Regions from separate parts of the Polaromonas sp. P4_F9 genome, predicted to be linked through region 1. Evidence: predicted binding sites of a transcription regulator. Region 1 holds the regulator's gene; the other holds the start of a gene.
What was found. The regulator sigma-54, encoded in region 1, starts transcription at its own class of promoters, with help from an activator protein. The targets are predictions, from matches to a motif close to TGGCANGNAANCTGCTTT.
Positions count from the first base shown of each region.

Region 2: the regulator sigma-54 is predicted to act here: its motif matches at 2,105-2,122, upstream of AC1DUB_RS07830 (ammonium transporter).

Region 1 is NZ_JBFUJT010000016.1:34,662-38,870, forward strand. Features, by position in the region: gene AC1DUB_RS15315 (THUMP domain-containing class I SAM-dependent RNA methyltransferase) at 1-1,155, opposite strand, end outside; gene AC1DUB_RS15320 (RNA polymerase factor sigma-54) at 1,179-2,726, opposite strand; gene lptB (LPS export ABC transporter ATP-binding protein) at 2,868-3,704, opposite strand; gene lptA (lipopolysaccharide transport periplasmic protein LptA) at 3,719-4,209, opposite strand, start outside.
Region 2 is NZ_JBFUJT010000006.1:173,040-177,248, reverse strand. Features, by position in the region: gene AC1DUB_RS07845 (protein glxC) at 1-439, shown strand, start outside; gene AC1DUB_RS07840 (FMN-binding glutamate synthase family protein) at 441-1,799, shown strand; partial or broken gene AC1DUB_RS07835 (IS21 family transposase) at 1,836-2,042, opposite strand; gene AC1DUB_RS07830 (ammonium transporter) at 2,163-3,551, shown strand; gene AC1DUB_RS07825 (Bug family tripartite tricarboxylate transporter substrate binding protein) at 3,869-4,209, shown strand, end outside.

The DNA of each region.
Region 1 (4,209 bases):
GCCGGTTTCCGTCTGTGCCTGCTCGCGCCCCGGGTTGGCCGAGCGGTCGCGCGGAGCGTCGGCCTGGCCGGCTTCGGATGCATCACGCGGCAGCGGCTGGCCAAACTCGTCGATGGCCTGGGTGCCGTCCCAGGAGCCGCTGACGCCATGGCCCTGCTGGCGCCGCTGGTCGCGTCCCTGCACGCCGGTGATGCCGGCCACGCCGGCCACGTCAATGCGCTCGCCATAGGGGGGGTTCACCAGCATCACGCCGGACGGCGCGGGCGGCATGCGCTGCAGCGCATCACCGCCGCGCAGCTGCACGGCGTTGGCCACGCCCGCGCGCTCGGCATTGCGCTCGGCAAAATCCACCATGCGGAACGACACATCGCTGCCAAACACCGGTGCCGTCGGCTCCGTGATGGCGGCCTCGGCCTGGTCGAGCAGCCCCTCCCACACATGGGCCTGGAAGGGCAAATACTTCTGAAAGGCAAAGCGGCGGTTGATGCCGGGCGCGATATTGCAGGCAATCTGCGCCGCCTCAATCACGATGGTGCCGGAGCCGCAGCACGGGTCGTACAGTGGCACACCCTCTTTGCACTGCTGGTCCCAGCCGCTGGCGGCAATCATGGCGGCGGCCAGTGTTTCCTTCAGGGGAGCGTCTCCCTTGTCTTCGCGCCAGCCGCGCTTGAAGAGCGGCTCGCCCGAGGTGTCGATGTAGATGGTCGCCGTGTCGGTCGTCAGGTGCACATACACGCGCACGTCGGGCCAGCGCGTGTCCACATCGGGGCGCACCTCGTACTTGGCACGGAAGCGGTCGGCAATGGCGTCCTTGACCTTGAGCGCTGCAAAGTTCAGGCTGGTCAGCGGGCTGTGCTGCGCGGTGATCTCGACCTTGAAGGTCTGCTTGGGCGTGAACCAGATCTCCCATGCGACGCTGGCTGCCGCGTTGTAGAGGTCCTGCTCGCTGCGGTACTGGTTGTGCTGCAGCTCGATCAGCACACGCTGGGCCAGGCGGCTGTGCAGGTTGAGCTGCAGGGCATCGCGCCAGGAGCCCTGCAACTGCACACCGGCGCGCCAGGCCTTGCCCTCGATGCCGGTGATGCGTTTGACCTCGCTGGCCAGCAAGGCCTCGACGCCGGCGGCGCAGGGTAAAAAGAGTTGAAGTTGGTTCATAAGTAGGGCCTCAAGGGGCTCTTTCAAAGCGATTTGCGCAGGTTGGCAGGCGCGATGCGCAAAGCCTCGCGGTACTTGGCCACGGTGCGGCGCGCGCATTCAATGCCCTGCTCCTTGAGCATTTCGGAAATCTGGTTGTCGCTGAGCGGCTTTTTCAGGCTCTCGGACGAGACAAACTGCTTGATGAGGGCGCGCACCGCCGTGCTGGAGGCGTTGCCGCCGGTCTCGGTGCCCAGCGCGGAGCCGAAAAAGTACTTGAGCTCGAAGGTGCCGAACGGCGTGCTCATGTACTTGGCCGTGGTGACGCGCGAGATGGTGGACTCGTGCAGGCCCAGTTCGTCGGCAATTTCGCGCAGCACCAGCGGACGCATGGCCAGCTCGCCGTGTGTGAAGAAATTCTTTTGTCGCTCCACAATCGCACTGCTCACGCGCAGGATGGTGTCAAAGCGCTGCTGGATGTTCTTGATGAACCAGCGTGCCTCCTGCAAGCGCTGCTGCAGGGCCTGCCCATTCTGGCCCTTGTGCTGCTTCAGCGCATTGGCATAGATGTCGTGCACGCGCAGGCGGGGCATGACCTCGCTGTTGAGGGAGACCTTGAAGCCGCGGCCCGACTTGACGACGATCACGTCGGGCACGATGAGGTTGCGCTCGACGTTGACAAACCGCCGCCCGGGCTTGGGGTCCAGCCGGCCGATCACGGCGATGGCGCCCCGGATCACGCTCTCCGGAAATCCGCACAGGTAGGACAGGCGCTTCATATCCCGCTTGGCCAGCAGCTCCATGGGCTGCTTGCACATGGCGATCGCTGCGCGGGTCTCGTCGCAGTCCTTGCAGTCGAGCAGTTGCAGGCCGAGACACTCGGCCAGGTTGCGGGCACCGACGCCGGCGGGCTCCATGTGCTGCAGCAGCTTCAGGGCCATGGCAAAGTGCTGCTCCAGCTCTTCCGCCTGCTCAAGGTCGTCGCCCGCCAGGCCGGCGGCCAGTGACGCGAGACTGTCTTCGAGGTAGCCGTCGTCATTGAGCGACTCGATCAGGAAATGCAGCGCCGCCTGGTCTTCCTCCGACAGGCGCAGGCCGAGCGACTGACGGTGCAAATGGTCCTGCAGCGACTCATGGCTGCGGGCCAGGTCGGAAGCCTCGGCCTCGCTGTCATCCACATTGTTCTTGCGGGCAGGCGCGTCGCCGCCCCATTCGCTGTCGTCCGGCGCCGACTCCACCGTGCCGTCGCCCTCCCAGCTTTCTTCCAGCTTGGCCTCGGAGCTGATCTCGGGCCCTGTATCTACATCGTTTTGGCTTGCAACCCTTGGTTCATCAGGGCTTCCTGCTACTGAATCACCAGCAAACTCAAACTCCCGGCTGTCCTGGCTGACCGGCGTATCGGCATTCTCCAGGCCAAACTCCTCGCGCGGCGCGGCTTCTTCCGACACTTCCAGGAACGGATTTTCATCGAGCATCTGCTCGACTTCCTGGCTCAGCTCAAGGGTGGACAGCTGCAACAGGCGGATCGACTGCTGCAGTTGCGGCGTGAGCGCCAGATGCTGCGAGACCCTGAGGGAAAGGCCTTGTTTCATGGCATCCCTAAGCGCACGACAAAACGAATTGGGATGTATTAACCAAGCGGGGGCCGTGCAACCGGCTTTGCCGGGGCGCAGGCGCCGCCCCCTGCAGGGGGGAGGGAGCTACACGCAGTGAGCGACAACGGGGGGGAGCCATCACATTCTGAAGTGTTCACCGAGGTAAACGCGGCGTACATCGGCATTGTTCACAATCTCGGAAGGGGTGCCGGTCGCCAGCACATGGCCGTCACTGATGATGTAGGCATGGTCGCAAATGCCCAGCGTTTCGCGGACATTGTGGTCGGTGATCAGCACGCCAATGCCGCGCGACTTCAGGAAACCGATGATGCGCTGGATTTCGATCACGGCGATCGGATCAATACCGGCAAAAGGCTCGTCGAGCAGGATGAACCGCGGCTGCGTCGCCAGGGCGCGCGCAATCTCGACGCGGCGGCGCTCACCGCCCGACAGCGCCGGCGCCGGCGAGTCGCGCAAATGATCGACCCGCAAATCCTGCAGCAGCGCTTCGAGCCGCTTTTCAAGGTCTGCGCGGCCCAGCGGCTTGCCGCTGGCGTCCAGCTGCAACTCCAGCACGGCGCGCACATTCTCTTCCACGGTGAGCTTGCGAAAAATCGACGCTTCCTGCGGCAGGTAGCTCAGCCCGAGGCGCGCGCGCAGGTGAATCGGCATGTGCTCGACCGACTGGCCGTCGATGGAGATCTCGCCCGCATCGGCACGCACCAACCCCACGATCATGTAAAACGACGTGGTTTTTCCCGCGCCATTGGGGCCCAGCAGGCCCACCACCTCGCCTTTTTGCACGGACAGCGAGACATCCTGCACCACCTTGCGGCTGCCATAGGATTTCTGCAGCCCCTGGGCCACCAGACGGCTCGGCGGTGCGGTGCTGGCCGCCGGAGTATTGGCTGCCGGGGTATTGACCGACGATGTGTCAGTCACCGCATCCGCGGGTTGATTGTCCGTTCTGTCCATTTTTCGGCTTTCCGTCATGGCCCCAGCGTGGTGCCGGGACGCAAACGGAGCGCGGGTCCGGCCGGCGGCTGCGGTGCCGATGCGGCGCCGCGCGGCGACAGCATGGCGCGAATCCGCCCCGTGGGATTGGTGGCCGTGCGGTTTTGCGCGCCCCCATCCACAGTGAACACATCGGTGTTGTTGTCATAAACAATCAGGGAGCCGGTCGTTTCATCGACCAGGGTCGCGCCGTTGTAGCGCCGCACCACGGCCTGCTTGATGAATTTGACGGTGTCGGCACGGCTGTCGTATTCGATCCGCTCGCCTTCCCCTTCGATGTACTCGTCCACGCCATCGCGCTTTTTCCGGTAAAAGGCCAGCTTGCCCGGCGCCGCCACGGCCAGGGCCTGCTGGTAGCCCTGGGGATCCTGGCTGACATCCACCCGTTCGCCCCGGACAATGGTGGTGCCCTTGGTGATCACCACATTGCCGGTGAACACGCTGGTTTGTTTCAGGTCGTCGTAAC
Region 2 (4,209 bases), on a different contig from region 1:
CATGATGAGCGGCAAGGTCCACGTCAAGGGCTTCGCCTCCAACGCCGCCGGTGCCACGGCCCAGGGCGGGCTGCTGGTCATCGACGGTGATGCCGGCCTGCGCTGCGCCATCTCGCTCAAGGGCGCGGATGTGGTGGTGGGCGGCTCGGTAGGCAGCTTCTCGGCCTTTATGGCGCAAGCCGGCAACCTGGTGGTGCTCGGCGACGCCGGCGAAGCGCTGGGCGACTCGCTCTATGAAGCCCGCATCTTCGTGCGCGGGAAGGTCAAGAGCTTGGGCTCCGACTGCGAGCAAAAAACCATGGGCGAGGCCGAGCGCAGCATCCTGGCCGACCTGCTGGCCAAGGCCGGCCATACCGACGTGGACACCGGCGCCTTCAGGCTTTTCGGGTCTGCCCGCACCCTCTACAACTTCCATGTCGACAACGCAGGAGCCTACTGACATGAACGCACCCATTTCCGCCCAGACGCTGGCCGCGCCCGTCGCCGCACAGACCCCACCGCGCTTTTCGGCGACCTTCGATCCGGCCACGCTGGCCGAGATCCGCCGCGCTGCGGCCACCGGCATCTACGATATCCGCGGTGGCGGCACTAAACGCAAGCTGCCGCACTTCGACGACCTGCTGTTCCTCGGCGCCTCGATCAGCCGCTACCCGCTCGAAGGCTACCGCGAGAAGTGCGGCACCGACGTGGTCCTGGGCACGCGCTTTGCCAAGAAGCCCATCCACCTCAAGACGCCGGTCACCATCGCCGGCATGAGCTTCGGCGCGCTGTCGGCGCAGGCCAAGGAAGCCCTGGGCCGCGGCGCCAGCCTGGTCGGCACCAGTACCACCACCGGCGACGGCGGCATGACGCAGGAAGAGCGCGGTCAGTCCAAGACGCTGGTCTACCAGTACCTGCCGTCGCGCTACGGCATGAACCCTGACGACCTGCGCAAGGCCGACGCCATCGAGGTCGTGATCGGGCAGGGCGCCAAGCCGGGCGGCGGCGGCATGCTGCTGGGCCAGAAGATCAGCCCGCGCGTGGCCAAGATGCGCTGCCTGCCCGAGGGCATCGACCAGCGCTCGGCCTGCCGCCATCCGGACTGGACCGGCCCGGACGACCTGGAGATCAAGATCCTCGAACTGCGCGAGATCACCGACTGGGAAAAACCCATCTACGTGAAGGTCGGCGCGACGCGCCCCTACTACGACGTGGCCCTGGCGGTGAAGGCCGGCGCCGACGTCGTGGTGCTCGACGGCATGCAGGGCGGCACGGCCGCGACGCAGGAGGTCTTCATCGAACACGTCGGCATTCCCATCCTGGCGGCCATCCGGCCGGCGGTGAAGGCGCTGCAGGACCTGGGCATGCACCGCAAGGTGCAGCTCATCGTCTCGGGCGGCATCCGCAACGGCGCCGACGTGGCCAAGGCCCTGGCGCTGGGCGCCGACGCGGTAGCCATCGGCACCGCCGCGCTGGTGGCCCTGGGCGACAACGACCCGCGCTGGCAGGACGAGTACGCCCGGCTGGGCACCGTGGCCGGCGCCTACGACGACTGGCATGAGGGCAAGGACCCGGCCGGTATCACCACGCAGGACCCGGGCCTGGCTTCGCGCCTGGACCCGGTGCAGGCGGGGCGCCGCCTGGCCAACTACCTGTCGGTGCTGACGATGGAAGCCCAGATCATTGCGCGGGCCTGCGGCAAGTCCCACCTGCACAATCTGGAGCCCGAAGACCTGTGCGCGCTGACCCTGGAGGCCTCTGCCATGACGCAGATTCCCATGGCTGGCACGAGCTGGTACCCGGGCGTTCAGGGCTTCTGAACGGTAGTGCGTCGGGTCATCTGGCGGTCGTTGAACATTGAGCTCAATGAACGAGCCGAAGCGCCGCATGGCGGCTTCGGTCCAGATGCGCCGACGGCTGTCCTGCACGTTCTCCTCGACCACGCCTTTTTTCCAGCCCGGGGCGACGTTGCAGAAGTCGGGGTCGAACAAGTAATGGCAGACCATGGCGCCAAAGCGAGCGTTGACGTTACGCGGCTTGCCGCGTCGCACCCTGTCCACGGCAGCATAGCTACAAACATGCGCAAGTTGAATGAGATGATCGAAAAGTTCCTGTCAGGAAAAATTGGCATGGACGTTGCTGAAGGTCCTGCGCACTTTTTCAACCCTTAAAGGACTTTTGCCATGAAAAGACTTCCTGCGGCGCTCGCCATATGCAGCGCCTTCGTTCTCAGCTCGGTCGCCTACGCGGCCGACGCTGCGCCACTGCCCAACAAGGGCGATACCAGTTGGATGATTGTTGCAACCTTGCTGGTCATCATGATGGCCGTGCCCGGCCTGCCCCTGTTTTATGGCGGCATGGTGCGCACGAAGAACATGCTTTCGATAATGATGCAGGTCATGGTGACCTTCGCTCTGCTGGGCGTGTTGTGGTGCCTGTATGGTTACAGCCTGGCTTTTACCGAAGGCAACGCCTTTTTTGGGGGCTTCGACCGTGCGTTTCTCAAGGGTGTCACGCCCGACAGCGTGATCGCCACGTTCAGCAAGGGCGTGGTGATTCCGGAATTCATCTACATCGCCTTCCAGATGACGTTTGCGGCCATTACGCCCACCCTCATCATCGGATCGCTGGCCGAGCGCGTGAAGTTCTCGGCAGTGCTCGCCTTCATGGTGTTGTGGTTCACCTTCAGCTACCTGCCTATTGCCCACATGGTGTGGTACTGGGCCGGCCCTGACGCTTACACCAGCGCCGAAGTGGCCGACAAAGTCGGCGCCACAGCAGGCTTCCTGTTCCAGAAAGGTGCCATCGACTTCGCGGGCGGCACGGTTGTGCACATCAACGCGGCAATGGCTGGCATCGTGGGAGCTTTCCTGATTGGCAAGCGCGTCGGTTTCAACAAGGAACCCATGACACCGCACAGCCTGACGATGACAATGATCGGCGCCTCACTGCTGTGGGTGGGCTGGTTCGGCTTTAACGTCGGCTCCAATCTGGAGGCGAGCGGCACGGCGACCCTGGCATTCGTCAACACGTTCCTGGCCACCTGCGCGGCCACCGTATCGTGGGTCTTTGCGGAATGGATCCGCAAGGGCAAACCCTCCATGCTGGGTGCGGCATCTGGTGCGATTGCCGGCCTGGTGGCCATTACGCCCGCCTGCGGCTATGTTGGCGCCATGGGCGGCCTGGTGATCGGCTTGCTGGCTGGTTTGGCCTGTTTCTGGGGCGTTACGGGGCTCAAGCGCATGCTGGGCGCGGATGACAGCCTGGATGTGTTCGGCGTGCACGGCGTGGGCGGCATTCTGGGCGCCTTGCTCACCGGCGTATTCGTGTCGCCCAAGCTGGGCGGTACCGGCGTCTACGACTACGTGGCCAACAAGGTCGCCGACTTCGACATGACGACCCAGCTCATCAGCCAATTGTGGGGCGTGGGTGTGTCGATCGTCTGGTCGGGCGTGGTGTCGTTCATCGCCTTCAAGCTGGTCGATATGACCATCGGCTTGCGCGTCACGGAAGACGAAGAGCGCGAAGGCTTGGATATCGCCTCGCACGGCGAAAAGGCCTACGACCACTGAGACGGAATTCGCAGATTCTGGGGCCAAGGCCCTGGCGCTGGGCGCCGACGCGGTAGCCAGGACGGCCGTCAAGGCATGGATCGTGCTTAAGTACTATGGTATTCCATAATATTAGAAGACGGTAAGGGTGGTTAAATCCACGCCACCAGGCTTCTGAAGGCCACATCCGCTGGCCACAGGCAGTCGCTGGCTCGGGGAGCCGCGGAGGGCCGGCCTGCATCGCCAGGCACTGTGTGTTTGCCGTGAGCGGCCCGAGAGCCGCAACGGTCGATGCGCAAGGGATTCATCGTTTTTGACATTTACTTTTTGTTGTCGCCATGAAAACTCTGTCTTTTCCTTCCTCCGCCACCTTCGGCCGCCTGGCCGCGCTGGCGGCCAGTGCCTTCGCGTTCTGCCTCGCGCCCACCTTCTCCGCGCAGGCGGCCTGGCCGGAGCGCAGCATCACGCTGCTGGTGCCCTTCGCGCCGGGCGGCAGTTCGGACAATGTGGCGCGCACTATCGCGCCCTTGCTGAGCGAAAAGCTCGGCAAGCCAGTCGTGATCGAAAACGTGGCCGGTGCGGGCGGCATGCTCGGCACCCAGCGTGCCGTGCGTGCAACGCCCGACGGCTATACCATCTTCCTGGGCTCAGGCTCCGAAATCCTCATCAACAAACTGAT